4 regions of the Williamsia sp. z34 genome follow, and region 4 is predicted to be linked to each of the others. Evidence: riboswitches for the same ligand, from Rfam matches in the RefSeq annotation. Region 4 holds a riboswitch; each other region holds the start of a gene.
The links. A riboswitch is a leader RNA that binds a small molecule or an ion and turns the genes downstream of it on or off. The one in region 4 is predicted to bind S-adenosylmethionine.

Region 1 (7,525 bases), on a different contig from region 4:
GGTCACGACCAGCGTGCCCCGATCGCGGATCGCTTGGGGCACCTTGGCCGCGATGTCGTCGACCTTGTCGACGCGGACTCGGCTGGACTGCTCCGGCGACAGGTCGAAACTCTGTCCGTCGGACGTGACCACTTCGGACTCGGCAGCGGGTTCGCTGCACCCGGTGACCAGCAATGCGAGCGTGGCAAATGCGGACGCGACGACCGCGAGTCGACGGCTTGTTCTGGACATGGTTGTTCCTTGTTTGTCGGATTGAGTGAAGACGGTTCAGAGGACGTGCGCGAGAAAGGCTTTGGTGCGTTCTTCCTTGGGAGAGTCGATGAGTTCGGTCGGGGTTCCCTGTTCGACGATGACGCCGCCATCCATGAAAACCACCGTGTCGGCGATCTCGCGTGCGAAACCCACTTCGTGGGTCACGATGACAAGCGTCGCACCGTCGCGGGCGAGCCCACGGATGACTTCGAGTACTTCGCCGACGAGTTCGGGATCGAGCGCTGATGTCGGCTCGTCGAACAGGATCACCTTGGGCCGCAGTGCAAGTGCGCGAGCGATCGCAACCCGCTGCTGCTGCCCACCCGAGAGCCTGCGTGGGTATTCGTGCGCCTTCTCACCGACGCCGACGCGCTCGAGCAAAGCCACTGCCTCAGGCTCGACGTCCGACCGCTTGCGTCTCTGTGCCGAGATCGGCGCCTCGATCACATTCTCCAGTGCGGTCAGATGCGGAAACAGGTTGAAGTTCTGGAACACAAAACCGATCCGCGAGCGCTGCTGCAGAATCTCCTTGTTGCTCAGCTCGTGAAGCTTGTTTCCCTTGCGTTTGTACCCCACCAGGTCACCATCGACACGGACGGTGCCGTGATCGACTTTCTCCAGGTGGTTGAGGGCACGCAACAGCGTCGACTTGCCTGATCCCGACGGACCGATGATCGCGGTGACCTCACCTGGGCGTACCACCAGATCGACACCCTTGAGCACCTCCAGATCGCCGAAAGACTTGTGAACTCCCCTGACCTCGACCGCGTACCTCGAATTCTCTATCGCCTCGGTCATCGGGTCGCCCCGCGTGGAGCAAAGGAGATGTCGGAGAACCGCTTTCGGATCTGCTGCACCGGCGTCAACGGAATGGTCCGCAGCGCGCCCTTGGCATAGTGCCGCTCCACGTAGAACTGCACCACCGACAAGATCGACGTCAGGACGATGTACCAGACAGTGGCAACCATCAGCAGCGGGACGACCCGTCCACTGCGCCCGTAGATGACCTGCACCTGGTAGAACAACTCGGCAATTGCCATGACCGACACGATCGAAGTGCCCTTGAACAAGCTGATGACCTCGTTCGCGGCGTTCGGAAGGATTCCCCGCATCGCCTGCGGCAGAATGATCTTGAAAAACTCGCGGCGCTTCGGAATACCCAGTGCGGCAGCGGCTTCGAGCTGACCCTGATCCACCGAGATGATCCCGGCCCGGATGATCTCCGCCGAATACGCCGCCTGGTGCAACGCCAGACCGATGATGGCCGCAGCCGAACCACTGATCACATTGTTGACGTTGAACTCGAAGAAGCCCGGCCCGAACGGAACTCCCACCGACAGCGACTGATAGAGGTACGCGAGGTTGAACCAGAACAGCAACTGGACGATCAAGGGGATCGAACGAAACGCCCAGATGTAGAACCAGGCAATCACCTGCAGTACCGGATTTTTCGACAGCCTGGCCGCGGCCAGCGCGATGCCGATCGCAAATCCGAACAGCGATCCCCAGAACGTCAACTGGATGGTCAGCCACAACGCAGACATCACCGACGACGCGGTGAAGTACTGCGCGAACGTCCCCCAATCCCAGCCCGGGTTGGTCGCAAATCCGTGCAAGAACTGGGCGACAACGATCAGCGCGGCAATCGCGATGATCCAACGCCATGGATGCCACTTCCGCGCGATGACCAGGTCGGCGTCGTCCACCGCCGCGGGTTCGTCGAGCGTGGAGCGGATATCTATCTGGGTCACTGTGACCACCGGTGTATGCGCGCAGCGAGCATCGCTGAAGGGCCTTCCAATAGGGCAAGAATGTGTGGGTGAGGTGGGTCAGACCTACGTACAGACGCCGGTGCCCGCTCGGCACAGGTCGACGTGCAAACGTCTCCACGAAGCGCGATCCATAATCGTTCCTCCATCGTTCTTGGCGGTAGCACCCACACGTCCTGCGACGGGGTTGCTGCGACGTCGACGAGCCAAGTCTCTCGGTCGCTCTGGATGGTGAGGAGGAATCTATGCGGTCGATGGACCAGACGTCAAGGGGTAGAATTTGATTTGCCTTGCGACACTGGGCTTTCGGGTTGCAATCACCATGTTTTAAACCTTGCGCCCCACCCTTGTGTCTGAAATCGGAACTCGTGTGACAGACAAAAGATCGCCCCCTCAAAAAGCTTGAGGGGGCGATCAGTCGGGTCAGTGCACGTCTACTCGACGTCCGCCTTGTCCACCACAACCGTTCCGCGCCAGCCGCCGACCACGCGCATGACGTGGTAGATCAGGAGTGCCGCCAGCGCACCGAGTGCGATGCCACCGAAGCTCAAATCGCCTATCGTCCACGAGAAGTCGGCGATACCGATCACGAGTGCGATGGCGGCGGTGAACTGGTTGACCGGTTTGGAGAAGTCCACCTTGTTCGTCACCCAGATGTGCACGCCCAGGATGCCGACCAGACCGTAGAGCGCGGTGGTCACACCACCGAGGACACCCGGCGGGACCGATGCGATCACCGCACCGACCTTCGGCGACATACCCAGCAGCACCGCGGCGATGCCGGCCACCCAGTAGGCGGCCGTCGAGTACACCTTGGTCGCTGCCATGACACCGATGTTCTCGGCGTACGTCGTTGTGGCAGAACCGCCGCCGCTACCGGCCAAGACCGTGGCGATACCGTCGGCAGCCAAGGCGCGACCGATCTTGTGGTCGTAGTTGATCCCGGTCATCGTGTTGATCGACTTGACGTGCCCGATGTTCTCGACCACCAGCACCAGCACCACCGGCAAGAACATCGGCAGCACCGACAGATGGAACGTCGGCGCCTGGAAATCGGGCAGGCCGACCCAATCGGCGGCTCCGATGGGGTCGGTGTCGACCTTGTCGCGGGCCAGGGCGAACAGGTAGCCGATGACAACGCTGGTGAAAATGGCGAGTCGTCCGAGCAGTCCCTTGAACAGCACCAGCGAGGCAATCAGCAGCACCAGGACCAGCGTGGCCGTGACCGCATCCTGCTCGTAGTTCGACTTGGCCGTGGGCGCGAGATTCAGGCCGATCAACGCGACGATGGTTCCGGTCACGATCGGCGGCATCAACGCGTGGATCCAGCCGGTGCCCGCGAAGTGCACCACCACGCCGATGACGACCAGCACCGCGCCCACCATCACGATGCCGCCCAGCGCGGAACCGTGCCCATGAGAGGCCGTCGCGGCGAGTACCGGAGCGATGATCGCAAAACTCGAACCGAGGTAGCTCGGCAATTGGTTGCGGGTGATCAGCAAGAACAGGATCGTGCCGATTCCGGAGAACAGCAGCGTCGTCGCCGGTGGGAATCCGGTGAGTACCGGAACGAGGAATGTCGCACCGAACATGGCCACCACGTGCTGCAGGCCGATGCCCACCGTGCGCGGCCACGACAGCCGTTCGGTCGGAGCAACCACCTCGTTGCTCCCGGCCGGCGACCAACCGAACAGCGGCGACCGGGTTTGGGTGGTCGCCTTGCCGGACGCAGCCGGCTTCAGATCTTCCTCAGACATGGGCAACAGTCTGCCGCGTTATGTGCCGATCCACGCCATTGCCTCCGATTCTCCGGCGCCACGTGGCCCGCACTGATCGCAAGACGGTAAAGTTACCGGCGGTGTGCCGGGAAGTCTGGTCGGCCGCGTGCTCAAGATTCCGTCGTTTCGACGGTTCGCGCGTGTCGTGTTTCTCCGACCCCTAGACAGGACACAACGTTGTCAGCGCAGGATCGAAAAACCCCCTCGACACTCTTTGCCCGCGGCTCATGGGCGGAGGCGTCGCGCATCGCCGACATCCTCCGCAAAGAAACCATCGGTGGGGCAATCCTCCTGGTGGCCACCGTGGTCGCACTGATCTGGGCGAACTCGCCGTGGTCCGATGCGTACGTCGAGCTGAGCGAGTTCCGGGTCGGCACCGACGCCCTGGGCGTGCACCTCGACTTGTCTCTGGCCACCTGGGCCGCCGACGGATTGCTCGCGATCTTCTTCTTCGTGGTCGGCCTCGAGCTCAAACGTGAGTTCGTCGCCGGCGACCTCCGCGATCCGAAACGTGCGGTCCTCCCGATTGCCGCAGCGGTCGGCGGCATGATCGTGCCGGCGATCATCTTCGTGGCGTTCACCGCCCACGTCGGCGATGGCGCCACGCAGGGCTGGGCCATTCCCACCGCGACGGACATCGCGTTTGCGGTGGCCGTCCTGGCGGTCATCTCCACGCATCTACCGGTGGCGTTGCGGACGTTCCTGCTCACCCTGGCCGTGGTCGACGACCTGCTCGCCATCACCGTCATCGCAGTCTTCTACAGCGAGGACATCGATCTCGGCGCGCTCGCGCTCGCCGCGATACCGCTGGTGCTGTTCGCCATCTGTGTGCAGCGACGAATCCGGTCTTGGTGGCTGCTCATTCCGCTGGCCACCCTGACCTGGGTGTTCGTCCATGAGTCCGGGATCCACGCCACGGTCGCCGGTGTTCTGCTCGGGTTCACCGTTCCCGTGCTTCGCAGCAAGGCCGCCGGCGGCCCGGAAGCCGGGATCGGTCTGGCCGAGCACTTCGAACACCGGATCCGGCCCATCTCGGCCGGCATCGCGATCCCGATCTTTGCGTTCTTTGCCGCCGGCGTCGCGATCGGCGGGTTCGACGGTCTGACCGATGCGTTGAGTGACCCGATCGCCCTGGGCATCATCTTCGGTCTGGTCTTCGGCAAAGCGATCGGCATCTTCGGCACCACCCGACTGCTATCGGCATTCACGCGCGCCTCCCTCGACGCCAGCGTTCGCTGGATCGACGTCTTGGGCATCTCGATCCTCGCCGGCATCGGTTTCACCGTCTCGCTACTCATCGGTGACCTCGCCTTCGGCCTGGGCACCGAGCGCGACCAGGTCGTCAAGATCGGCGTGCTGACCGGATCGCTGTGCGCGGCCCTGATCGCATCAATCCTGTTGCGTGCCCGAAATCGGCACTACCGCAGGATTCAGGAAGAAGAAGAGCGCGACGACAACCACGACGGCATCCCCGACATCTACCAGAACGAAAACAACAGCTAGCCAACCACTCTCACGCCACGACGGTTACCAACTTCGACCCCGTGAGGCACCGACAAGGGTAAATGACCCTTCGTCGGTCCTCAGCGGGCCGAAGTTGGCGGTGTTTCAAGCAGTACTCAGAGTTCCTCAACCGTGATGAGGCCGTCCTGGAGCGCGCGTGCCAGCAGCGAGGTCTTCGACGTGGCCGATCGACCGACCGCGTCGTATTTGTCGCGGATCCGCGCGATATGGGTGTTCACGGTTGCCGAGGAGATGAACAGCGTGCGGGCAGCGACATCCTTCGAGTCGCACAGCAGCCACGCACGAAGGACCTCAATCTCCCGCGCACTCAAGCTCGGCCTGGCCAGTATCTCGGCGGTCGCCTGATTCATCGTGAACATTTTCGATCCGATCTTTCGTTCGACAGCCGAGGGGTTTGACTGCCTGTCTCCCACTAAAGCTAGTGGCACAGTCCGACAACATCCAGCCAGCCTTTTCAATGCCCCCCGAACGGGGGGCATTGTTCACAACAAAAATATCGTTGCCCAAAGCTGCTGGCTCCGTTGATCTTGCGGTCCGCGGCCGCGCGGATAGTCTGCGACTCACCCCCGTGACACCACGAATCAACAAGCGTGACTTCGCCATTCATATCCGTAGCCAGAAACCGATCATTCCTGTCCGGACAAGCCCCTTGCCCCACATCACTTTTGAGATCTCAAAAGCCGACCTCGCGCACCGAGCGATCCGAACGGCCGACCGGTGCGCGAGAGCAACTCGCTACTCAGTCGATACCGGGAGGACGGGTTCGCGTACCGGACGTTTGGATCCCAGACGCCAGATCGCGTGTTCGGTATGGAGAACGTTCCAGTGCTTCTGTATCGCGACGTCTCTGATGAGTTCGCTCGCCACCGCGGGCGTCACCTCGTCGACGGGGATCTCCAGAACACGCGCGACATGGTTCACGATCACACGATCGACCTTCACGGCAGGGACTCCTGCGAGGGTCAGTACATACGCCCAGGTGACACCCGAGCGCTGACCCGGCACCGCCAGCCACGATTTCTTGACCGCGTCGAGGGCATCCGAATCGGCCACATCGCGCAGGTCAGCGGTGGTCTCGATCCCGAGGTCGACAGATCGGCCCGCTGCCTCTTTGACCGCCTGCGCTTTCAGCGGCGCACCGGGCGTCGACGATGTCGGCCTTCGATTGCCGATCGTGGATGCCCACTCCGACGCGTCCCCCAACTCGTGAAACGTCCGGAGCAGTTCGGGCGCTCCGTCACGCGTGATGTCACCGCCCTGCGCGGCCCGGTAGATGCCGTACCGCTCAAAGATGTTCTCAACCGTCACGTGACGCGCACCCGTCGAATAGATGGCGTCGATGATGCACAGCGCCAACGCTTTCGGATATTCGCGCGGCGTGATCCATCCCGCCGGATCTCCCAATTCTCGTTCACACGCGCTCGCGAGCGCACCGACACGAGATTCCACCCCTGCAGACATTGTTTCCCCCTTGCTGTCGTCGCCCATCCCCATGGGCGACTCGTGGGCGCACCGTATCGCCGGGCACCGACAGCCCGGAGACCGTTCGTCCTCGCCTGCCCGAGATGAAACGGCGCCAAATCGGACCAGCCACCGCACCCCGCTGCGGCTCGCCCGCGAATCGATCGAATTCCTGCAACAGGCTTTCAGTGGTCCAATCCGCGAACGACGTGGTCGACGAATCCCTAGGTCGTCTCAGCTGCAGGTTCGACCCGATCTCGGCCACGACGGCGCAACCGGCGGATCGGTGACAGCCCACCCGACATGTGAGCTGAAATACATCCGCGACCGTGAATGCGGGGTGCAACGATCAGACATAACGTTGACACATAGAGTGTCAAGGTCAACGACCACCGTCGGATCGCGGCGGGTGATCGATCAACGAACCCATTTGGTGTGAGGGGTAGCCGCAAATGTCCACAGATGATGTGACGGCAACGCGTACGAAGTCGTCCGGTCTGCGCGAGCTGACGCTGAGAGGGATCATCCTCGGTGGTCTGATCACTCTCGTATTCACAGCCGCGAACGTCTATCTCGGCTTGAAGGTCGGACTCACCTTCGCCACCGCCATCCCGGCGGCCGTCATCTCGATGAGCATCCTGCGCAATTTCGCCAACCACACCGTGGTCGAGAACAACATCGTCCAGACGATCGCGTCGGCGGCAGGCACCCTCTCGGCCATCATCTTCGTGTTGCCCGGCC
Region 2 (7,525 bases), on a different contig from region 4:
TTGAGTCGATTTGCTGACCGGCTACCGGAGAACACTTTGGGTAGGCAGAACTTACGAGGAGTACAACGTGGACTTCGACGTCACGATTGAGATCCCCAAGGGACAACGCAACAAGTACGAAGTGGACCACGAGTCGGGAAAGATCTATCTCGACCGGTACCTGTACACGTCGATGGGTTATCCCGCCGACTACGGATACATCGACAACACCCTCGGCGAAGACGGCGATCCGTTGGACGCCATGGTGTTGCTCCCCGAGTCCGTCTACCCCGGCGTGATCGTCCGCGCCCGCATCGTCGGCATGTTCCGCATGACCGATGAGGCCGGTGGCGACGACAAGCTGCTGGCAGTGCCCGCCGGAGATGTCCGCTGGGACCACGTCCAGGACATCGGCGACGTCGACGACTTCGAGCTCCAGGCGATCGCGCACTTCTTCGAGCACTACAAGGACCTCGAGCCCGGCAAAGACGTCCAGGCCGGCGGATGGACCGGTAAGGCCGACGCCGAGAAGGTCGCACAAGAGGCGATCGATCGTCTGGCCAAGCACCCGGACGAGGCGAACGAGCCCTCTCGCGGCTGATCGACCCCGAACACGAACAAGGGCCCGCCTCGCAGCAGCGATGTCGGGCCCTTCTCGGTGGGGGGGGTCAGGACCGGGCGCGGTCCGCGGGTGTCTCGTTGGCCTCGATGAGGCTGCGTTCTGCGGAGCTGACGTAGCGGCCGAGCAACTCGGTCAAGGTCTCCACGTCACCGTCATCCCAATCGGCCAGCATCGTCTCGAGTTCTTCGGCCCGGCGGTTGCGGAAATCGGCGACCCGCTGCGCACCGGACTCGGTGACCACGAGGATCGTGGCCCGGCCGTCGCGCGGATCGGCCTCACGCCGGACATAGCCCAGCTTGACCAGTTGAGCGACGTGCCTGCTGATGGTCGACGGGTCGCTGAACAGCGCCTCGGCCAACTCACCCGAGCGTGCCGGCGCCCGATTCAGCCGAAAAAGGCAGTGATAGGCCGCTGACTCGACAGCATCGTCCGCGGTTCGCCACCGCGTCGCCGACAACCGGTCACGCACCCGCAGGTGCCTCGCGAGGACCTCCATGAGATCCGCAATCTGAGCGTCGCGCGACGCTGTCTCCTTCGACATGGTCCTTCTCATGGTTCAACGAGTTTCGACTTGCAACTAGTTGTTGGCAGAAAGTATGGCCCGCGTCACGGAGCTTTCGCAAGAACCCGGCGTCGCCGACGCGACAAGTCGCACCCGCTGGGCGGTGCCACTAGCCTGATGAGTCGTGACTCCATCCCCGCCGAACTCGCGCCCCCACTTCACCTCGATGCCAGATCTGGCTCTACGCGCTCTCGGCGGCGCGGTCCTCTGGACCAACGACGCCCTCTTCGCCGAGGCCGAGAATCTCATCAAGACCTCTGCCGCCGAATATCAACCGGCGACCTTCGGGCACAAGGGTCAGGTCTATGACGGCTGGGAAACCCGGCGCCGGCGCGAAGCGGGTGTGGACCAGGCCATCGTGCGACTCGGTGTCCCCGGCATCATCTACGGCGTCGTGGTCGACACATCCTGGTTCGTCGGCAACTACCCCCCTTACATTTCAGTGGAAGCTGCTGCGGTCGAAGGCATTCCGACCATTTCGGAGCTGCTCGAGAACACCAAGTGGCAGACGATCGTCGATCGCGTCGAGGTCAACGGCGATACACAGAATCCGTTCCGGGTGGACTCCAAGGAGCGGTTCACCCATGTGCGGCTCACAATCCATCCGGACGGTGGCGTGGCCCGATTCCGGGTGCACGGCCGTGGCGTCCCCGACCCGAAGTTCTTGTCCTACGGACACTTCGACCTCGCCGCCCTCGAGAACGGCGGCATGATCACCGCCTGCTCCAACATGTTCTACGGTTCCCCGAACAACCTCCTGATGCCCGGCCGGGCCCGCACGATGGGAGAAGGCTGGGAGACCTCACGGCGGCGCGACGACGGAAACGACTGGGTCCAGGTCAAATTGGCCGGTGAGTCGACGATCGGCCTGGCCGAACTCGACACCAGCTACTTCTTGGGAAATGCACCGGGCTCGGCGATGATTCGTGGCCGCGACGGCGAAAACGGTGAGTGGTTCGAGGTTCTGGGCCGATCCGCCCTGCAACCCGACACCCGACACCGGTTCCTGATCGAGGCAGACCGGCCGATGACCGAGGCCCGCCTCGACATCTTCCCGGACGGCGGCATGGCACGACTGCGGTTGTACGGCTCGCTGACCGACGACGCTCGCGCACGGATCATCGATCGCTGGGAAAACGGCGAGAGCTGATCGGCGGATCGGTCCGCATCACGCCTGCGATCAGGCGTGGTGTGGGGCGTCAGGCCGCGGTGGCCCGTTCGAGCAGTCCGGGCAGCACGCGGTCGGCGATGAGCTGGGCCGAACCGGGCCGATCACCCGTCCGCCCCAGGTCGAGAGGCCGCAGGATGACCGCATCGGCGACCTCGGCGGTATAGATGTCGACGATCAGCGTCAGCAATCCGTTGGCGGTGCCGACATAGCGGACGGTGTCGCCGAACCTCGACTCCCCCAGCCGCAGAAGCTCTGCCCGCGCGGTGGCCGCGTCCTCGGCGATCACCACGTCGATCTCCAACGCCACCACCAGGTCCGCGGGATCCTCGCCCAGTTCCTGCCAGCCGGCACGCAGTGCGGCTCGCTCCTTGATGCCGCCCCGCAATTCCGGCTGGCGGATCCGGCGGACCGCCGAATCCCGGGCCTCGGACGGGCCAGGCCTGCTCCAGGCGAGCTGGTGGTTGTCGCCCTCGATGGCGACCAGCAGTTCGGGGCGGGTGCGTACGGTGGTGACGCGATCTGCTTCGGTCATGATTTCTCCTGCTCAAGAGTGCTGTCCACGAGTGAGTTCAGTTGCCGGGCAAGCTCATCGATGCCGGTGTGGGCGTCCCATCGGATGACGGCGGGCTCAGGGTGTCCGGCCACGGTCAGTGAGGCGATTCCCACGCGGTCACCGGCATCGGGCCACAGCTGCAGTCGGCGGATCCCGGGATGCCGGGCGGCTTCGGCGTCGAGCCACTCGGACAGTGCCTGCTCGTGGAGACCGGCGCTCTCGTAACCGAGGTCGGCCAGCGCCCGGGCCGGGGACCGGTCAGTGCCGACGTTGCCGGCGACGGTGTCGATATCGGCGTCGGCACAGTCGGCGAGCCAGTCGCCGCGGCCCACAACCACCGCCGGACCGGCGACGGACCGGCCGGACAACACGAGGTAGTCGATCCCGTGGCTGGTCAGGTTCACCGCCCGCCGGGACACGAGCTCACTGCCATCGACCAGCAGTCGCGCGCCGCGTCGGTGTGCGATCGCCGCCAGCGCGGGCAGCGGCACCACTTCGCCGGTGGCCTCGGCGACGGCCGGAACGATCAGGAGTGCGGCGCGACGGCGTCCGAGCTCGCTGTCCACCGCGGCCAGGGTGGTCACCAGATCGATCTGCGCCGGCACCACCCGGTGGTCACCATCGGGGGTGGGGTTCGTGAGGGCGGCGGTCAGATCAAGTGTGACGACGCCGCCGGGCGCGACACCGGCGACCAGCGCAACGGCTTCGGCGAGTTCGGAGGCGAACAGGACCCGATCGGTCGGGCGGGCCTTCACAAACCGGGCGATCTCGTCCTTCAAATCGTTCGTGGAGGAGTTCGTCACCCACAGTCCCTTCAGATCCGGACTCGGCCGGAGTCCGCGCTTGCCACCGTCCGAACAGACAGCGGCCAGGTTGTCACCCGGAGCACCCCGCCGCGAATGGAGGGTTGCCGGCCAGCAAGCCGGGGCTTGTCGCTGACACTCGTCACCGATGACCACATTGCAGCGCCGTTGATTTCCCTGTCAAATATCGAACCTCTTTAACGCGGCGTGAATGTTATTCCGCGCTGGCCGCGGCCTTTTGTGACCTGCGCCGATGCTGCCACCAGCGAGCGGCGAAATAGAGAAGCATGAGCGCCCCGGCACCGAAAGCCAGGTAGAACATCACCGTCGCCCCGACGGTTTCACCGACCGCGTAGCCGATGATGCACACCACGGTCACCCAGACGACACCACCGGCGACGTTTGCCAGCACATACTGACGCGTCGGCATCTTGCTCATCCCCGCCACAAACGGGGTCACGGTGCGCACGTAGCCGATCCAGCGGGCTCCGATCACCGTGGCCACCCCACCATGGCGGATGAGTTCCTCGGCCTTCTGCCAGCGTTCTCGTCCGACCCATCCGCCGAAGCGGGTTTCGGTGATGCGGCCTCCGGATCTGCGGCCGATGGAATAGCCGGTCCAATCGCCGAGCACCGCGGCAACGCAGGCACCGACGATCAGCCAGACGATGTTGGTCTCGCCGAGGGCGGCCGCGACCCCACCGGCGAGCAGGACCGTCTCACCGGGCAGGACCAGACCGAGCAGAGCCGCCGCTTCTCCGTAGATGACGACGAACACCAAGAGATACACCGCCCACGGCGGCGTCGACTGGATGATCGAGATGACCCAGTCGGCCAGCGAGTGAAAAATGCCCACCCTCCGATCCCCGGTGACGGCCGCAGGCGGCGTCGCCCAATTCTGCGTTACAGAGCCTGGTCGAGATCCTTCAGCAGATCGTCCACACCCTCAAGACCGACCGACAGCCGAACCAGCGAATCGGACAACCCGATCGCAGCCCGACCCTCGGGTCCCATCGCGCGGTGGGTGGTGGTCGCCGGATGCGTGATCAGCGACTTCGAGTCCCCGAGGTTGTTCGAGATGTCCACGATCTGCAGACCGTCGAGCAGTTCGAACGCCCGCGCCTTCCCGGATACCGAACCGGTGTCGGCGAGTTCGAAGGTCACCACGGTGCCACCGCCCGACATCTGCTTCTTCGCCAAATCATGCTGCGGATGTGATTGCAGGAACGGATATCGCACCCGCGCAACCCGCGAATCGGCTTCGAGGAACTCGGCGATGCGCAGCGCCGCGGCGGTCGAGTGATCCACCCGCAGCCGCATTGTCTCGAGTCCCTTGAGTAACGTCCAGGCGTTGAACGGGCTCAGCGCCGGACCGGTGTGCCGCATCAGGGTCTGCACCGGACCGTCGATGTATTCCTTGGACCCGAGTACGGCACCACCCATCACACGGCCCTGACCGTCGATGTGTTTGGTACCCGAATACACGATGACGTCGGCGCCGAGTTCCAGGCCACTCTGCAGGAGCGGGGTCGCAAAAACGTTGTCCAGCACGACCTGTGCACCGGCGGCGTGGGCGAGCTCGCAGACCCGCTCGACGTCGACCAGGGTCTGCATCGGGTTGGACGGGGTCTCGAAGAACACCGCGTCGGTCGGCTCGGAGAGCGCCTGTTCCCACTGCTCGAGGTCTTCGCCGTCGACAAAGACGGTTTCGACGCCCCAGCGGGGCAGGATCTCGTTGCAGACGACAAAGCACGAACCGAACAGGCTGCGTGCGGCGACCAGCCGGTCACCGGCCTTGAGCAGCGCACCGAGTGCCACGAACACCGCGGCCATGCCGCTGGCGGTGGCGAAACACGCCTCGGCGCCCTCGAGCTGACGGAGTCGCTCCTGGAACATCGCCACGGTCGGGTTGCCGTAACGGGAGTACACGAAGCGCTCGTCCTCGCCGGTGAAAGCCCGCTCGGCCGCGGCCGCGGACGAGTAGACATAGCCCGAGGTCAGGTACATGGCCTCGGAGGTCTCCTCGAAGCCGGACCGCATGAGGCCTCCGCGCACAGCGAGGGTCTCGGGCGAAAGTCCCTCGGGCAGATTGGCGTTCAACTCGTCCTCCATCGTGCGCAATGCATTGTCTGGTAGCCGGCGGCCGGAATCACGACTGCCGCCACGGGAGGCCGGTTGCCTTCCACCCGACCGCACCGCGATGTCCGTCCTGATCGGTCGCACCCTCGAAACCGTCGAGAATGTTGTACGCCTTGGCCACGCCGTCGGCGGTCGCGGCCTCGGCTGCACCGATCGAACGCTGTCCGGACCGGCAGAGGAACACGACCTGCTGATCGTCCGCAATACCGGCCTGGCGCAGCTGCGTCACGAAATCGGCGTTGCGGGCACCGTCGGGAAAGCTGACCCATTCGATGAAGATCGCCCTCTTGGAGACATCGGTCAGGTCCGGCACGCCCACGTAGCTCCACTCGGCCTGGGTCCGACAGTCCACGAGCACCGAGGTCGGATCCTCGCGCAGGAGGTTCCAGGCTTCTTGCGGGGTCAGATCACCTGCGTAGCTCATGAGCACACCTTCCAGTTACCGGCCTCTTTGACCAGAACAATAGGTGTGATCGTGGTTTCGCTCTTCTCTTCCCGGAACCAGTGCACATTCGCCGTTGCCCGGTCGCCGTTGACGACGGTCTCCGAGATGTTCTCGACCTCGATCTTGCCGTCGGCGTCCCGCGCTTTTTGGTATTCGGCCCTGAACTCGTCCTGGGTCGGGAAGTCCGCCGAGTCGAGTTCTGCGGTGCAGAAAACGGCACGGTAGCTCGTGTAGTTGATCGCGTTCTGCGCCGTGTAGTAATCGTTGATGGCGTGGGTCACCTTCGCCTGGTCCGTCAGCCGGTCCTCCGCCGGACGAAGTACCTGCATGAGGACGATCGCACCGAGGACCACCACCATGATCACGACCGCAACCAGGAACGGCCAGATGGTCCGTCGCTCGTCGTCGAAAACTTCTGGTTCTGTCTCTTTGCCCCCACCTGACCGCTTGCGGTTGGGTGCGGAGTCGCTTCCTGCCATGGCCGCGAGCTTATCGCTCGTATTTGCCCGACCTGCCACCAGCGTGAGACGGTTAACAAGATTTTGGTCAGCCAACCCTTACTTGACTGACCCTGAAACCGACGTTTTTGGTTCCGGCCAGGTCCAGCGCCTACCGTGGGAGGGAAGTAGCCACCCCAGGTCCGCGTCGGTGACGGCCGCCTGAACTCTCCGCACGAGAAAGCAACTGCGACTCATGAGCGATCAGAACCGCCCGCTTCGCGTGGCCATCATCGGTGCCGGCCCCGCCGGTATCTATGCCGCCGACGCATTGATGAAGTCGGACTTCGCAAAAGACCACCCGGCGCCGGGACCAGAGGGAGCGGGCCGATTGTCAGGTGTCTCGATCGATCTGTTCGAGCGGATGCCGGCCCCGTTCGGGTTGATCCGGTACGGCGTGGCCCCGGACCATCCCCGGATCAAGGGAATCATCACCGCCCTGCACAAGGTCCTCGACAAGCCGCAGATCCGGTTGATCGGCAACGTCAACTTCGGCAGTGACATCGCGCTCGAAGACCTGCAGACCATGTACGACGCGGTGATCTTCTCCACCGGCGCCACCGACGACCGCGCGATGCAGATCCCGGGCATCGACCTGGACGGCTCCTACGGCGCCGCGCAGTTCGTCGCCTGGTACGACGGACACCCAGACTTCCCCCGCACCTGGCCGCTCGAGGCCGAAAAGGTCGCGGTCATCGGTGTGGGCAACGTGGCACTGGACGTGGCGCGGGTACTGGCCAAGACCGGCGATGAG
Region 3 (7,525 bases), on a different contig from region 4:
CGCGGAGTGGTCGGCGTACCGGGGCATGCCCGAGGCCACCGGAACGAATCCACCGGACAACAATTCATGGTCGATCTCGAGTTGCTCGTATCCCGGTGTGATCCCGGATTCGTCGGGGACAACCCACATCTGGACGAAGTGCACCGGATCGTGGGTCTCGTCCGCGCTGTCCTGGCGCCAGACGTCGTTCTTCTCCGAATGCATGATCCCGGTGCCGGCGCTCATCCGTTGTGCCAGGCCGGGGTAGATGACGCCGTTGTGTCCCATCGAATCCTGATGGACCAGGGAACCCTGCAGAACCCAGGTGACGATCTCCATGTCCTGATGGGGATGGGTATCGAAACCCTGCCGGGGCAACACGATGTCGTCGTTGTTGACCATCAGGACGCCGTGGTGGGTGTTGGCCGGGTCGTAGTGGTGGCCGAAGGAGAAGGAATGTTTGGAGTCGAGCCAGCCCGCATCGGTCTTGAAGCGGCTGTCGGCGCGGCGGAGGTCGAATCGGGTGGGAGGTGTTGCGGTGGTCATCGGTGGGGCCTTTCGGGTGGAGCGGTATCGCCTACAGGTCGTGCCTAGAGAACGTGCGAGCCGTACATCTCGCCGAGCGGATCGGCGATGAGTTCGAGGCGGGCGCCATCGGGATCGCGGAAGTACAGCGACACCTCGCTGTGTTCGATGAGTTCAACGCCTGCGTCGATCAGTTTGTCGCGCAGGTGTTTCCAGCACTGCGGTTCGACACTGATCGCGACGTGGTGCAGTCCGCCGAGGACTTCCTGGTACGGCCCGACGTCGAGGCCGGGAAAGTCGAAGAACGCCAGGAGGTTTGAGTTGCCGATGTCGAAAAAGAAGTGCGAGGAGCCGGGATAGTCGCGGTTCTCGATGAGTTCGGTCAGCGGGAACCCGAGCAGGTCTTGGTAGAACCGGACGGTGCGTTCGACATCGCCGCTGACCAGTGCGGTGTGGTGCAGACCGCGGGCCGAGGACGCCGGGCGGGAGTCGGCGGGTACCAGGTGTCTGGCACGGATCGCCTCACGTCTGCCCGCGTATTCCTGCGAGCGCTTGTCCTCGGTGTCGGCGGTGCTCATGGCCGGTCCTTCCGTGCGGGGGGTCTTCATCCAGTGTGCGCTTCGAGTGGCCAGAGGTAAATGGTTGCGTTGTCAACTACTTTGGTAGCGTACCGCAACTGATTGCGTTGTCAACTACTTTGGCTATGCTCTGAACCGTGGAACCAACACAGTGGCTCAGTGAGGACGAGCAGCGGACGTGGCGCGCGTACCTGGATGCGACCCGGTTGCTGTTGCGGACGCTCGATCAGCAGCTCGCGCGGGATGCGGGCTTGTCCTTCACCGACTTCGAACTGCTCGTCGTCTTGTCCGAGGCGCCGCAGCGCCGACTGCGCATGCGGGATCTCGCTGATGCGATCACCACCACACGAAGCGGCGCCACCAGGGCAATCGGTCGTCTGGTGGACGCCGGATGGGTCTGCCGCGTCGAATGCGAAGACGACAAACGGGGCATGTTGGCCGAACTGACCGACGCCGGGATGCAGAAGCTGACCTCGGCGAGCCCCGGACATGTCGCCGAGGTCAGGCGAAACATGTTCGATCTGCTGAGTACGCGCGATGTTGCCGTGGTGGGCCGGGCATTCGCTGACGTGCGCGAGCACCTGCAGCGGCCGCCGGCATAGGCGCCTGGTCGATCGCCGACTCGGTCGGCTGCGGGGGTTGGCGAAAAGTCGTTGCGGGTGCAAGCATCTTGCCGAACCCCAAGTGCGCACGGTCGGCAACTGATCGTTGCTGATGACAGGGCGCGAGATCGCGTTTGTTCTGTGTGACATTGCAGCACCCCGGGGTCATCGATGACCGGGGGTTTGAACCCGACTGAATCTAACCGTTCCACGGTGGGTGAGCACGGGCCTACTGTGCACAAGGATCATCAAGAGCGACTGAGAGACCCGGCTCGCTGACGTCGCAGCAACCCCCCGCCTCGGCGGGTGCGGGTGCTACTGCCGGGACCGATGAAGGTTGTGTCATGTCATCAGTTCAGGAGTCCGGGTGAAGTTTCTGTTGATCAGTCTGATCACCCACACGCCCCACCCGTTGTCCGGCGAGACCGTGTCCCCGGCGCAGCGGTTTCGAGAAGTGATCGACAATGCGGTCCTCGCAGAGGAATTGGGGTTCGACGGCTTCGGGGTGGGCGAGCGGCACGAGAGGCCGTTCATCTCCTCGTCGCCACCGGTTGTGCTCAGTAACATCGCCGCACGGACCTCGACGATCGCGCTGTTCACCGCGGTGACAACGCTCAGTCTGCTCGACCCGGTCCGCGCCTTCGAGGACTACTCGACCCTCGACAATCTTTCCGGCGGTCGACTGCAACTGATGATCGGCAAGGGTAACGGCGCCGCGCAGGCCAAGCTGTTCGGAGTCACCGAGGCCGACCAATGGGAGCGCAACCGCGAAGGTTACGAACTGTTCCGGCGACTGTGGGAGGACGACACGGTCACCTGGACCGGCAAGTACCGTCCGTCGTTGATCGACGCCGAGGCGTTGCCCCGCCCGCTGCAGAAGAAGATCCGCGTCTGGCACGGTAGTGCCACGAGCCGTGAATCAGTCGACCTGGCAGCCTTTTACGGGGATCCGCTGTTCTCTGCCAACGTCACCAACCCGGTCGAACCCTATGCGGCATTGATCGACCACTACCGAGCACGGTGGGCGGCATACGGGCACGACCCGGCGGATGCTCTTGTGGGTGCCGGATCGGCCGGGTACTACGCCACCAAGAACTCGCAGGATGCGATCAACACCTACCGCCCGATCTTCGATGCCACCTTGGCGAGAATCGGGTCATTCGGTCTGCCTCTGGTGTTTCCGACCCTCGAAGACGCTGTGGAACGCAGCTCGCTACTACTCGGAAGTCCACAACAGGTGATCGACAAGGTGTTGCGGTACCACGAGAAGTTCGGCCATGAGGTGATGCATCTGCATGCTGACGCCGGCGGCCTGAGCAATGCCCAGCACCGCGACTCGCTCGAACTCTTCCAGTCCGAGATCGCCCCGGTGCTGCGGCGCGAGATCCCGAGTCGCCCGATCGCCACTCCCACCGCGTTGGAGGTGCTGTCGTGACTGCCCCGACCCGGATCCCGCCGTCGACATATGTCGGCCGCCGCACGTCCACACGTTTCCTCTGACACTTCGAAAAAGGACAACCATGCCAGTAGAGTTCCTGGGGATCGCAGCCACGAATGACGGCACCGAGACCCACCCTCGTACCACCGCCGGTTCGTTCGACCGCGAGTACACACTCAAACTCGCTCGTGCACACGAGGATTTCGGGTGGGACCGGATCCTGTTCGCCTATGGCGCCGGTGCTCCGGAACCCGCGGCGGCGGCCTCGTACATCGCAAGCAACCTCGACCGCATCGAGATCCTGCTGGCGCACCGTCCCAATGTCTCGTACCCGACCTTCGCCGCCAAGACCTTCGCCACCCTCGACCAGATCTCCGGGGGACGGGTGACGGTGCACTTCATCACCGGCGGCAACGACACCGAACAGCAGCGGGAAGGTGACTTCCTGACGAAAGACCAGCGGTACGAACGCACCCGTGAGTACATCCAGATCGTCAAGAAGGTGTGGACCAGCCGCGAACCGTTCGACCACAACGGCACCCACTACCGGTTCAACGACTTCGTCTCCGATGTCTTCCCGGTGGCGCAGCCACGGCCCGACATCTCCTTCGGCGGGTCGTCGCCGGCCGCCTATGCGGTAGGTGGCGCGGAGGCTGACATCTACGCGCTGTGGGGTGAACCCCTCGAGAACACCGCCGAGCAGATCGCGTCGATCACCGCCTCCGCGAAAGCCGCAGGTCGACAAAAGCGCCCGCGGCTACAGGTCGCGTTTCGGCCGATCATCGCACCGACCGATGAATTGGCCTGGCAGAAGGCCGAATCGATACTCGGTCAGCTCAATGCCCGGGCAGCCGGCGCCGCCCAATTCCCACGCGGATTCTCTCTGACATCGCCTCAGAACGCCGGCTCTCAGCGTCTGCTGGAGATCGCTGATTCAATCGAGCGGTTCGGAGCCGCGGGATGGACGGCAACGGCCAAAGCGACCGGGGGCGGCGGAAACTCCAATGCGCTGGTCGGTTCTCCGGAGACGGTGGCGGCCGCGCTGCTCGAATACCACGACCTCGGGATCGAGATCCTCTCGGCGCGCGGCTACGACCTGCTCGACGACGCGATCGACTTCGGCCGGTATGTGATTCCGATCGTTCGTGAGGAAGTCGCAAAGCGCGACAGGGATATCCAGGGTGTGGCGTGATCGAGTTGGTTCAAAACCAACCTGATTTTATTGAAGATATTGGGGCGCAACGGTTTAACCTCATCAGTGAGCTGACAGTGGGTGAAGCAGCCGCCGCTTCGCCGCAGAAGCGTGCCACCGCCAGGATCGACGAAGGAAATCGATGAATGCAAGTGTGTCCCGACCGCTACTCGCCGTATTCGGCGCGGCGCTGATGACAGCAACCCTGCTCAGTGCCTGCGGGTCCGACGCCTCCGGCGGCGAGGGCGACGCCGGCCCCGCCACGCCGGGTGGAACCCTGCGCTACGGATTGTCCGGGGCGCCGACCTGTTCGGATCCCGCTCAGGGCGCCACCAACCAGACGATTTATGTCACCCGCCAGGTGGTCGACTCCCTGACCGACCAGGATCCGGGAACCGGCGACATCACGCCGTGGCTCGCGGAGAGCTGGGAGATCAGCCCGGATGCCAAATCGTTCACGTTCAAGCTCCGCGACGGTGTCACATTCAGTGATGGCACGCCGCTCACCGCGGAGTCCGTGAAGAAGAACTTCGACTCGATCCTCGCCCTGGGCGCCGCAAAAACCCCGCTGGCCTCGAGTTATCTGTCCGGTTATATCGGAACCACCGTGGTCGACCCGCTGACGGCGAAGATCGACTTCAGCACACCGAACGCGCAGTTCCTGCAGGCCACATCGACCTCGCAGCTCGGTCTGCAGGCCGACGCCACCATCGCCCAGACCGTCGAAGAGCGGTGCCTCGGGACCAATATCGGCAGCGGGCCGTTCACCTACGCGGACTGGCAGCAGGACCGGTCGGTGTCGCTGGTCAAGCGCACCGGCTACAACTGGAGCTCACCGGTCTTCGCCCATACCGGCGAGGCGTATCTCGATCGCATCGACTTCACCGTGATCCCGGAGTCGGGCGTGCGCACCGGATCGCTGTCCTCCGACCAGCTCGATGCGGTCAGTGATGCGCTGCCCCAGGACGCGCCGCAGATCGAAGCGGTCGGTGGCCAGGTCCTCACCACGCCGAACCCGGGCATCACGTTCGGATTCCAGCCCAATGTCACCCGCGGGGTCCTCTCCGATCCGGCTGTGCGGCAGGCGATCATCCCGGCCATCAACCGACAGGAACTCGTCGACACCGTATTGGGCGACGACTTCAATGTGGCCACCACCGCCCTGGCCGCGAATACGCCCGGGTACACCGACCTGTCGTCGGAGGTGACCTTCGATCAGGACAAGGCGCGCTCAATTCTGGACCAGGCAGGGTGGGACGAAGGTGATGATGGAATCCGGGAGAAAGATGGACGAAAGCTCGCATTCACGCTGTCGTTCAGCGCCGTGTTCACCGGTAATCAGGCAATTCTCGAGTTGGTCCAACAGCAGCTGAAGGCCGTTGGGGTGGATCTGCAACTCGGTCTCCTGTCGAATGCCGAGTTCACCGCGTTGCAGGCAAGCGGAGACTACGACGCGTTGTACTACAACAGCACTCGCGCCGACGGAGACATCCTGCGAACGACCTTCGGACTCGAGAGCCGCAACCTGAATCAACGTGGCCCGATCCCGGTGCTCGATGAGGCCCTCACCGAGCAGCTCGCGACGACGGACACAGCGCAGCGCGGCGCCCTGCTCGCCACCGCGCAGGAACAGGTCATCTCGGACGGTCTCTGGATCCCGACGACCGAACTGTCCCAGGTCATCGGCATCGGATCGACGACAGAAGACCTCAAGTTCGACGCCTCGGCCAGACTCGTGTTCTTCGACACCTGGATCTCCGGGAACTGATCGTGATCCGCTATGTCGGACTGCGGGCGCTGCAGGCGGTCGGCGTGCTCTGGGCATCGTTCACGGTGGCCTTCCTGATCCTGTTCGCCCTACCGTCTGATCCGGTCAGCATTGCCGTACAGGGCAATTCGGCGACGCCGGTAGATCAGCAGGCCGTTGCGGATCTGCAGGCCCGGTACGGACTCGACGAGTCGTTGTTGTCGCAGTACTGGACCTCGCTCACCCACGCGGTCCGCGGCGACTTCGGTACCTCGATCTCCACGGGGCAGCCGGTCACCACCGCCATCGGCGACGCGGTGCCCAACACGCTGGCACTGGCACTGTCCGCGTTGACCCTCGCGCTGCTGTTCGGTGGGCTGATCGCCTTTGCGACCACCTATACGCGGGCCGGGTGGTTGCGTACTGCACTGCAGGCGTTGCCGCCGTTGGGGGTTGCGGTCCCGACGTTCTGGGTGGGGCTGATGTTGTTGCAGGCCTTCTCGTTCAACCTGCACCTCTTCCCGGCGTTCGGGGACAGTGGCTTCTCGACTCTGGTGCTGCCGGCGATCACGCTGGCTCTGCCGACGGGTGCGGTGATCGCCCAGGTCCTCGCCTCGAGTATGGGCACCACCTGGCGGCAGCCGTTCGTCGAAACGGCACAGGCCAAGGGGGCGAGCCGGTTCCGGGTCGTGACGCATCATGTCGTGCGGCTGGCCAGCATCCCGGCGCTGACCATCGCGGGCGTGCTGATCGGCAATCTGATCGCCGGCGCGGTGGTTGTGGAGACCGTCTTCTCCCGGGCCGGGGTCGGCCGCCTGATGCAGACGTCGGTGATGGCCCAGGACATCCCGGTCGTGCTCGGCATCGTGGTGCTCTCGACGGTGGCATATGTCGTGATCAATCTCGTCGTCGATCTGCTGTACCCACTCATCGACCCGAGGATCGTCGAGACGTTCCGGAAGAAGCCGCCGTCCAGCGACGCCCCGGCGTCCGGCACCACCGAGAGGGAGGCCGCGCATGTCTGACCTCGTCCTCGCCGACAACGAGATCCGGGCCCGCGAGGCCGAGGCGGCACGCCCGCCGGACAAGCGTCCCGTACGCCGTCGTTTCGGGGTACGGAACATACTGCGGCATGCGGTGCCGGCGTTGGCGATCATCGTCTTGCTGTTGGTCATCGGTTTCGCACTCTTTCCCTCGGTGTTCGCCAGTGGTGATCCGTTGACCGGTGTGCCGGCGGACAAGTTCGAGGCACCGAGCGCCCGGCATTGGTTCGGCACCGACAACATCGGTCGGGACGTGTACACCCGGGTGGTGCACGGATCTGGACTGTCCTTGACCGCGACGTTGTTGGCGGTGGGGATCGCGCTGGTCGTGGGCACGCTGATCGGTTTGCTGTCCGGTTCGATCGGCGGCATCGTCGACGCGGTCCTCATGAGGGTGGTCGATGTGCTGCTGTCGATTCCG
Region 4 (7,525 bases):
GGTCAAGGTGACCCTCGGGCCCAAGGGCCGCAACGCGGTACTCGAAAAGCTCACCGGGCCCCCGACCATCACCAATGACGGTGTCACCATCGCCAAGGAGATCCAGCTCCGCGACCCCTACGCCAACATGGGAGCGCAACTGGTGAAAGAGGTCGCCACCAAGACCAACGGCGTGGCCGGCGACGGTACCACCACTGCAACGGTTCTCGCCCAGGCAATGGTGCGTGAGGGCCTCCGCGCGGTCGACAACGGCGCAAATCCGATGCAACTCAAGCGCGGTATCGAGAAGGCGGTCGAGGCGGTGGTTGCTCTGCTGCAACAACGTTCCCGGGCAGTGACCGGTGAGGAACAACTCCGGCACGTGGCGATGCTGTCGGCCAACAACGATCCCGACATCGGCGATGTGATCGCGGCGGCGATGACCCACGTGGGGGTGGGTGGTGTGGTCAGCGTCGAGGAGTGGCCGCAGTTCGGTCTCGGGCTGTCGTACGTCGACGGTGTGGAGTTCGACCACGGCTACATCTCCCCCTACTTCGTCACCGACAAGGATCGGATGGAGTCACAGCTCGACGACGCCTACGTGTTGCTCACCAATCAGAAGATCACCACGGTGCAGACCCTGATGCCGGTGCTCGAGCAGGTGCAGCGCAGCAAGCGGCCGCTGTTGATCCTGTGCGAGAACATGGATGGTCCGGCGCTGTCGATGCTGATCACCAACAACATGCACGACACGTTCCGCTCGGTGGTCGTGCGGGCTCCCGGCTTCGGCCATCGACGGGTTGCCGAGTTGGAGGACTTCGCAGCCATTTTGGGTGGCCGGGTGGTCAGTGCCGACTCGGGCCTGTCCCTGGCCGACGTCCGTCTCGAACACCTCGGCCGGGCGAAGAAGATCACCGTGACCGAACTGTCGACAACGATGGTCGACGGAGGCGGTGACATGGCCGAGGTCCGGGCCCGCATCCATCAACTCGAACAAGAGCTGGACCGAACCGAGAACGAACACGACCAGGACAACCTGCAGTTGCGGATCGCCAGGTTGTCCGGCCGGGTCGCGATGATCCATGTCGGCGCGGCCACCGGCGTCGAACTCAAAGAGAAGCAGCATCGCGTCGAGGATTCGCTGTCGGCAACCCGGGCCGCGATGGAGGAAGGGATCGTCGCCGGTGGTGGCACCGCCCTGATCCAGGCGCAGGCCACACTCGATCTCCTCGAGCTCACCGGCGACGCCGCCGAGGGCCGCGAAATCGTCCGGCGCGCAGTGGAAGAACCACTTCGCTGGATCTCGATCAACGCCGGCTACGACGGTGACGAGGCGGTGCAGCGGGTCGCCGACCTTCCGGAAGGGCACGGCTTCAACGCGGTGACCGACACCTATGGCGACATGTTCACCGCCGGGATCATCGACCCGCTCAAGGTGACCCGCTCGGCACTGCAGAGCGCCGCGTCGATCGCGGCGCTGCTCCTGACCACCGAGACCCTGGTCGTCGAAGAGGTCATCCAGAATCCCGGTGCCATCGTCGCTCCCGGATTCGGCGACCTCGCCGATGGCATGGTCCGTCCTTCGAACATCTACTGACGGCACCGTGATGACCATCTCGCCGGACCAACTCAGCTGCACGAGGCCTTGCGCATTCACTGCCTCGGCCGCGCGACACTGACCGCGGCGGACGGAGGTGGCTGCGCGCCGATCATGTTCGGGCACGGCCCGCCCACGGGATTGCACATCAGGTGCGAGGATGAGCACGTGAATGTGCGCGCGAAGAACAACGTCAATATCGTCGGGCGCGAAGACGGGCCGACGATCATGTTGGCCCACGGATTCGGATGCGACCAGAACCTATGGTTTCGGGTGACCGAGCGATTGGTTCCGGACCATCGGGTGGTGCTGTTCGACCACGTCGGCGCCGGCGCCTCCGATCCGGCCGCGTGGGACGCTGAAGGGTATTCGAACCTCGAGACCTATGCGCAGGATGTGCTCGACATCGTCGTCGAACTGGATCTACGCGACGTGGTGTTCGTCGGTCACTCGGTCGCGTCGATGATCGGTGTCCTCGCTGTGGCCAAAGAACCCGACCGGTTCGCCAAGCTGGTGTTGCTGACCCCCTCACCGCGCTATGTCGACGACGAATCCGATGGATATCGGGGTGGCTTCACGCGTGGGGACATCGACGAACTTCTCGAGTCTCTCGAGAGCAATTATCTCGGCTGGTCGGCGTCGATGGCGCCGAACATCGTCGGTAACCCGGATCGACCCGCGCTCGGCGGCGAGTTGACCGAATCGTTCTGTCGAACCGACCCGGAGAAGGCGCTGGTGTTCGCCCGCGCCACCTTCCTGTCCGACAACCGGACCGATCTCGCACGCGTCACCGTGCCCACCCTCGTGATCGAATGTGAGCGCGATTCTCTGGCGCCCCGGCACGTCGGCGCGTACGTGCATGATCAGATCGAGGGCAGCGAACTCGTCACGCTCGACGCCAGCGGCCACTGCCCCCAGCTCAGCAACCCCGTGCCCACCGCCGAGGCCATCGCGGCCTTCGTCGATGGCCGTCGATGAGCACGGACCACAGTGATATCAGGTCACCGGACGTACTCCAAGAGAGTCTGGAAGACCTGTACGAGAACGCGCCGTGCGGGTATCTGTCGACGTGGCCGGACGGGTGCATCGCAAAGGTCAACACCACTCTGACGGTGTGGCTCGGGCAGGACCGAGCGTCATTGTTGGGCAAACCCTTCAGCGATCTGCTCACCGCAGGCGGGAGGATCCACTACGAAACCCACTTCGCACCGCTGCTGCAGCTCGAAGGGGTACTGAACGGAATCACCGTCGACCTCGTCGCGGCCGACGGCCGACGACTGCCCGTATTCGTCACCGCGAACGTGAAGATCGGCGCCGATGGAACCGCCGTGCTCATCCGCATCACCGCACAGGACGCACGTGACCGCCGCGCATACGAGAAGCAGTTGCTCGAGGCGCGGCGCCATGCCGAAGAAGAACATGCGCGCATACAGCTGCTCGCCTCGACACTTCAGCGCTCGCTGCTTCCACCGTCGTTGCGACCTCCCGATGGCATGGAGGCCGCGGCCCACTACCACGCTGCGTCGATCGACGATGTCGGCGGCGACTTCTACGACCTGTTCGCCCTGTCGGCGCACAAGTGGGGGTTCTTCCTCGGCGACGTGTGTGGCAAAGGGGCCACCGCGGCGGCGGTGACCTCGCTGACCCGCTACACGCTGCGCGCCGCGGCGGTGTACGACGACGACCCGATTGCGGTGTTACACAACCTCCACACGGTGTTGCATGCCAATCACCATGGTGACGAACCACGGTTCTGCACAGTGATCTTCGGGGTGCTCACCCGCCGCGACAACGGTTTCGACGTCCACCTCGCCAGTGGTGGGCACCCACCCGCACTGCTGCTCAGCGCCGCCGGTCAGGCGCAGTACGTGAGTACCGAGGGCGGGCAATTGGTCGGCATCCTGCGCGATCCCCGGTTCGTCTCGACGCGGATCCATCTCGATGCCGGCGACACCCTCGTCCTCTACACCGATGGGCTCACCGAGGCGCGGACCGGACCGGGTCCCGAGCGGTACGACGACAACGGTGCGCTGCTCGAGTTCGCGTCGGCACACACGCCGACGTCGGCAGGCCAGATCATCGAGGACTTGGGGGCATTGCTCGACACTTTCGGTGCCGGCCTCGAAGACGACACCGCGCTCTTGGCGCTGAGTGTCCCCCCATCCGGGGTTTAGAGGGCGCGGAGGGCGGCCAGCAGAAGGTCGACGTCCTCGGAGGTCGAACCCAGGCCGAGGCTGGCGCGCACCGCCCCGGAACCGTGGCCCAGGCGATCGAGAAGCGGGTGGGCGCAGAATCGTCCATCGCGCACACCGATGCCGTGCTCGGCCGACAGATGGGCTGCCACCTCAGCGGCCCGATGCCCGTCGACGACAAAGCTGACAACGCCAACGGCGTCGGTGCTGTCGGTGAAGATCTTCAGGGGGTGCACGCCCGGGATCTGTGCCAGGCCGTTGCGCAACTGTTCCGTGAGCGCGGTTTCATGGGAAACCACGGCATCACCGAGGGACGCGATCTCGACGCAGGCCGCCGCGAGCGCGGCCGCACCCAGGACGTTGGGTGAGCCGCCCTCATGACGGGCGGGCGACCGCGCCCACGTCACGTCCTGCTCGGTGACGTTCAGAACGGCACCACCACCGGCCAGGTATGGTTCGGCGACGTCAAGCCAATCCCGCAGCCCGACAAGCACTCCCGAGCCGAATGGCGCATAGGTCTTGTGTCCGGAGAACGCCAGGTAGTCGATGCAGGCGGCGGTGATGTCGATCCGGCGATGCGGTACCAGCTGCGCTCCGTCGACGGCAATTCGGGCACCATTGCGGTGCGCGAGATCAGCCAATTCATCGATCGGCAGGATCTCACCGGTGACGTTGGACGCGCCGGTGACCGCCAGCAGCACCGCGCCGGTGTCCTTGAGGGCGGTCTCCACCCGGCTGATCGTCGCAGTGAGTGTATTCGCGGTCCGGACCACGTGAACATCACTCCACGGCAACAGATTTGAATGATGTTCCAGGTCGAGGACGACGACCTTGCCCGGCACGCAGCCGGCCAGGAGGTTCAGGGAATCGGTGGTGTTCCGGGTGAAGATCAGGCTGTGCTGCTGCCCGGCGCCGACGAACTCCGCGACCTGCGCGCGGGCGCTCTCGTATGCCTGGGTGGTGACCTGCGACGCGTAACCGGCCCCGCGGTGGACGCTCGAATACGTCGGCAGGAGTTGCGTGATCCGCTCGACGACGCTGCACAGAGCCGGCGCACTCGCCGCGTAGTCGAAGTTGACGTATCGCGTGGTCGAGCCATCACTCAGTGGCGCTCGGGTATCCGAACCCTCAATCGCTGCAAGGGCTTCCAAGGATTGTCCCAGTGTTGCAGTGCTCATTGCTCACACCCTCCGGTGTCAGGGATTCCACACGCGCCGCCAGTTCGAACCCTGCCGATGCGGCAGTTCGAACTCGGACGTGGGAGGTCCGCGCTTGCCTGTTCGGGTTCGAACAGGCCAGGTCTTCACCCGGAGCACCCCGCCGCGATGGAGGGTTGCTGACCAGCAAGCCGGGGCTGTGCGCTGGTACTCGTGACCGACGACGACGCTAACAGACTTCTTCGGCGTCGTCCATACCCATTTTCCTTTAACTTCTCGGCGATCGGAACTCCGCGCATCCTTCGGATTTGGGCAGGAGCGTGCGTATGGTTCTGTCCAACAGTTGAAATCCTCCGACCCGGGCATGCCCCCACGATGCCCGGATTCGCTTGGTGGACAACAGCTGCCCTGTGTCAACGAGTATCAGCGCCAAGTTCCAGCTTGCTGGTCGGCAACCCTCCACCGCGGCGGGGTGCCCTGGATCAAAGACACGGTCCCAGCCTTCACCGGCATGGGGCAAGCGCGGGGTTCAGGCATCTGAGCCCGAGGATATCTCCAGGAGTTCGATGATCATTCACATCCGCCGTGCTGCTCGCTGCGTGGTCAGCACCGCACCCACTTACCAGGAGTGCACCTGATGTCCGTGTGGTCCGACAGGCTTCGATCCAACAAGGAGCAGATCGTCGACAGTCCCCCTGACCACCACACCCTGCTCATCGCGGTACCTGCTCTCGAACAGCGACACGAACACGCGGGAGCAGGTCGATCCACATGAGCGTGACAAGGGTCGACACCGTCGTCGTCGGTGGCGGGGCGATGGGTTCGGCCGCCGCCTGGCAACTCGCCCGGCGAGGCACCGAGACCGTTTTGCTGGAACGCTTTTCACCCGGACACCGCAACGGCGCGTCCCACGGAGCGTCACGGATCTTTCGCACCTCCTACGCCGAGCGCCCCTACGTAGAGCTGGCCCGCGAGGCCGAAACGCTGTGGGCGGAACTCGAACAGGAGTCCGGGTCAGAGCTGCTCACCATCACCGGTGGCGTCGACCAAGGATGGACACACCGTCTGACCGCCATCTCCGATACCCTCGCCCACCTCGGACTCGTCCATCAGTGGCTCGAGCCCGACGAGGCCTCGCAGCGCTGGCCCGGAATCAGATTCGACGGCCGCGCGTTGTATTACCCCAACAGCGGACGACTACATGCGGACAACGCTGTCAGCGCGCTACAACGCAGCGCAGCAGCCCTCGGCGCAGAGGTTCGACACGAATCGCAGGTGATCTCGATCGACGTCACAGACGACAACTCGGTCACCGTACGCACCGATGACCAGGAGTACGTGGCCCGACGTGTGGTGGTGGCGGCCGGCGCCTGGGCGACGAAGCTGTTGTCGGGCATCGTGCCGCTGCCACAGATCACCGTCACTCAAGAGCAACCTGCACACTTTGTACCGCGTGACCAGGACGCCGAGTGGCCCAGCTTCGGGATCCTGCACGACCCGGACGGACCGAACGCACCCGAATTCGGTGGTGTGTACGGCCTGTCCTCGGGTGCCGAAGGCGTCAAGGTCGGGTTCCATGGAACCGGACCGGTCGTTGACCCCGACCACCGCGATTTCACGGCGGAACCACGGCAACTCAAGGCCTTGCAGGAATACGTCCGCCATTGGGTGCCCGGCGTCGATGCCGACGCACTGACCCCGATCAGCTGCACGTACGCCACCACACCCGACTCCAACTTCGTCATCGACCGCCGCGGTCCGGTTGCGGTCGCCGCCGGATTCTCCGGACACGGCTTCAAGTTCGTGCCCGCCATCGGCCGCCTCCTCGCCGACCTCACCGCCGACAAAGATGCCCCCGAGCTGTTCTCTTTCCGCTCCCACTCCGCAGAAAAGGTTGTCTAGCCATGTCGAGATTCGCCAGTCCAGCCGATACCGAGACCTACGGTGAGTACACGATCACTCGCGAACCGGACGACACCCGACCGGTGTATCGATTCGCCGGACGTATCAGCGGCGACGGATCCACGCCCTACCCGGCCGTGGCTGATCGCTATCACGTCTATTCCGGTTGGTTCTGCCCGTGGGCTCAGCGGGTCACGCTGGTCATCGAGCTGGCCGGCCTCACCGATGTGATCAGTGTCAGCTACGTCGACGGTGCGCGCGATGCCCGCGGGTGGGCATTCCGCGAGACCCACGGCCCCGACCCGGTGAACGGCTTCACCCTGTTGCGCGATGCCTATGAGGCCACCGAACCCGGCTTCGACGGCCACGTGTCGGTCCCCACCCTGTGGGACCGCGAGACGAAGCAGGTGGTGAGCAACACGTTCGACACACTCGACGCCGATCTCGCGTCGCAGTATCGCCGTCAGATCACCGGTGAGTTCGACCTCTACCCAGAGGATCTGCGCCCGCAGATCGACGAGTTGGAAGTCTGGTTGCGAGCCACGGTCAACAGCGCCGCACACGTGGCCACCGGAACCGGTTCGGTTGCCGAGGAAGCCGCGGCCACGGTGTATCAGGCATATTCAGAACTCGACAGCCGGCTCTCCGAAAATCGATACCTCCTCGGCGACAACGTCACCCTCGCCGACGTCCGGCTC

Region 1: another riboswitch for S-adenosylmethionine. It lies ahead of AC51GT_RS17985 (amino acid ABC transporter permease); the one in region 4 lies ahead of AC51GT_RS21085 (aminotransferase class V-fold PLP-dependent enzyme).
Region 2: another riboswitch for S-adenosylmethionine. It lies ahead of AC51GT_RS15295 (aminotransferase class V-fold PLP-dependent enzyme); the one in region 4 lies ahead of AC51GT_RS21085 (aminotransferase class V-fold PLP-dependent enzyme).
Region 3: another riboswitch for S-adenosylmethionine. It lies ahead of AC51GT_RS18085 (LLM class flavin-dependent oxidoreductase); the one in region 4 lies ahead of AC51GT_RS21085 (aminotransferase class V-fold PLP-dependent enzyme).

The regions. Positions count from the first base shown of each region.
Region 1 is NZ_JCANWW010000007.1:57,595-65,119, reverse strand. Features, by position in the region: gene AC51GT_RS17995 (ABC transporter substrate-binding protein) at 1-231, opposite strand, end outside; gene AC51GT_RS17990 (amino acid ABC transporter ATP-binding protein) at 268-1,050, opposite strand; gene AC51GT_RS17985 (amino acid ABC transporter permease) at 1,047-2,012, opposite strand; SAM riboswitch class I at 2,164-2,256, opposite strand; gene AC51GT_RS17980 (uracil-xanthine permease family protein) at 2,456-3,778, opposite strand; gene nhaA (Na+/H+ antiporter NhaA) at 3,977-5,302, shown strand; gene AC51GT_RS17970 (LuxR C-terminal-related transcriptional regulator) at 5,419-5,673, opposite strand; gene AC51GT_RS17965 (DUF8548 family protein) at 6,059-6,784, opposite strand; gene AC51GT_RS17960 (OPT family oligopeptide transporter) at 7,237-7,525, shown strand, end outside.
Region 2 is NZ_JCANWW010000005.1:391,130-398,654, reverse strand. Features, by position in the region: gene AC51GT_RS15315 (inorganic diphosphatase) at 68-580, shown strand; gene AC51GT_RS15310 (MarR family winged helix-turn-helix transcriptional regulator) at 648-1,142, opposite strand; gene alc (allantoicase) at 1,288-2,313, shown strand; gene AC51GT_RS15300 (hypothetical protein) at 2,363-2,866, opposite strand; gene AC51GT_RS15295 (aminotransferase class V-fold PLP-dependent enzyme) at 2,863-3,690, opposite strand; SAM riboswitch class IV at 3,722-3,837, opposite strand; gene AC51GT_RS15290 (DedA family protein) at 3,905-4,546, opposite strand; gene AC51GT_RS15285 (O-succinylhomoserine sulfhydrylase) at 4,594-5,802, opposite strand; gene AC51GT_RS15280 (rhodanese-like domain-containing protein) at 5,840-6,253, opposite strand; gene AC51GT_RS15275 (Rv0361 family membrane protein) at 6,250-6,753, opposite strand; gene AC51GT_RS15270 (FAD-dependent oxidoreductase) at 6,968-7,525, shown strand, end outside.
Region 3 is NZ_JCANWW010000007.1:80,126-87,650, forward strand. Features, by position in the region: gene AC51GT_RS18070 (pirin family protein) at 1-525, opposite strand, end outside; gene AC51GT_RS18075 (VOC family protein) at 570-1,082, opposite strand; gene AC51GT_RS18080 (MarR family winged helix-turn-helix transcriptional regulator) at 1,220-1,684, shown strand; SAM riboswitch class I at 1,927-2,021, shown strand; gene AC51GT_RS18085 (LLM class flavin-dependent oxidoreductase) at 2,052-3,119, shown strand; gene AC51GT_RS18090 (LLM class flavin-dependent oxidoreductase) at 3,205-4,314, shown strand; gene AC51GT_RS18095 (hypothetical protein) at 4,311-4,460, shown strand; gene AC51GT_RS18100 (ABC transporter substrate-binding protein) at 4,457-6,082, shown strand; gene AC51GT_RS18105 (ABC transporter permease) at 6,085-7,086, shown strand; gene AC51GT_RS18110 (ABC transporter permease) at 7,079-7,525, shown strand, end outside.
Region 4 is NZ_JCANWW010000009.1:160,536-168,060, reverse strand. Features, by position in the region: gene groL (chaperonin GroEL) at 1-1,576, shown strand, start outside; gene AC51GT_RS21095 (alpha/beta fold hydrolase) at 1,745-2,554, shown strand; gene AC51GT_RS21090 (PP2C family protein-serine/threonine phosphatase) at 2,551-3,750, shown strand; gene AC51GT_RS21085 (aminotransferase class V-fold PLP-dependent enzyme) at 3,747-4,946, opposite strand; SAM riboswitch class IV at 5,032-5,144, opposite strand; SAM riboswitch class IV at 5,337-5,454, shown strand; gene solA (N-methyl-L-tryptophan oxidase) at 5,697-6,827, shown strand; gene AC51GT_RS21075 (glutathione S-transferase C-terminal domain-containing protein) at 6,830-7,525, shown strand, end outside.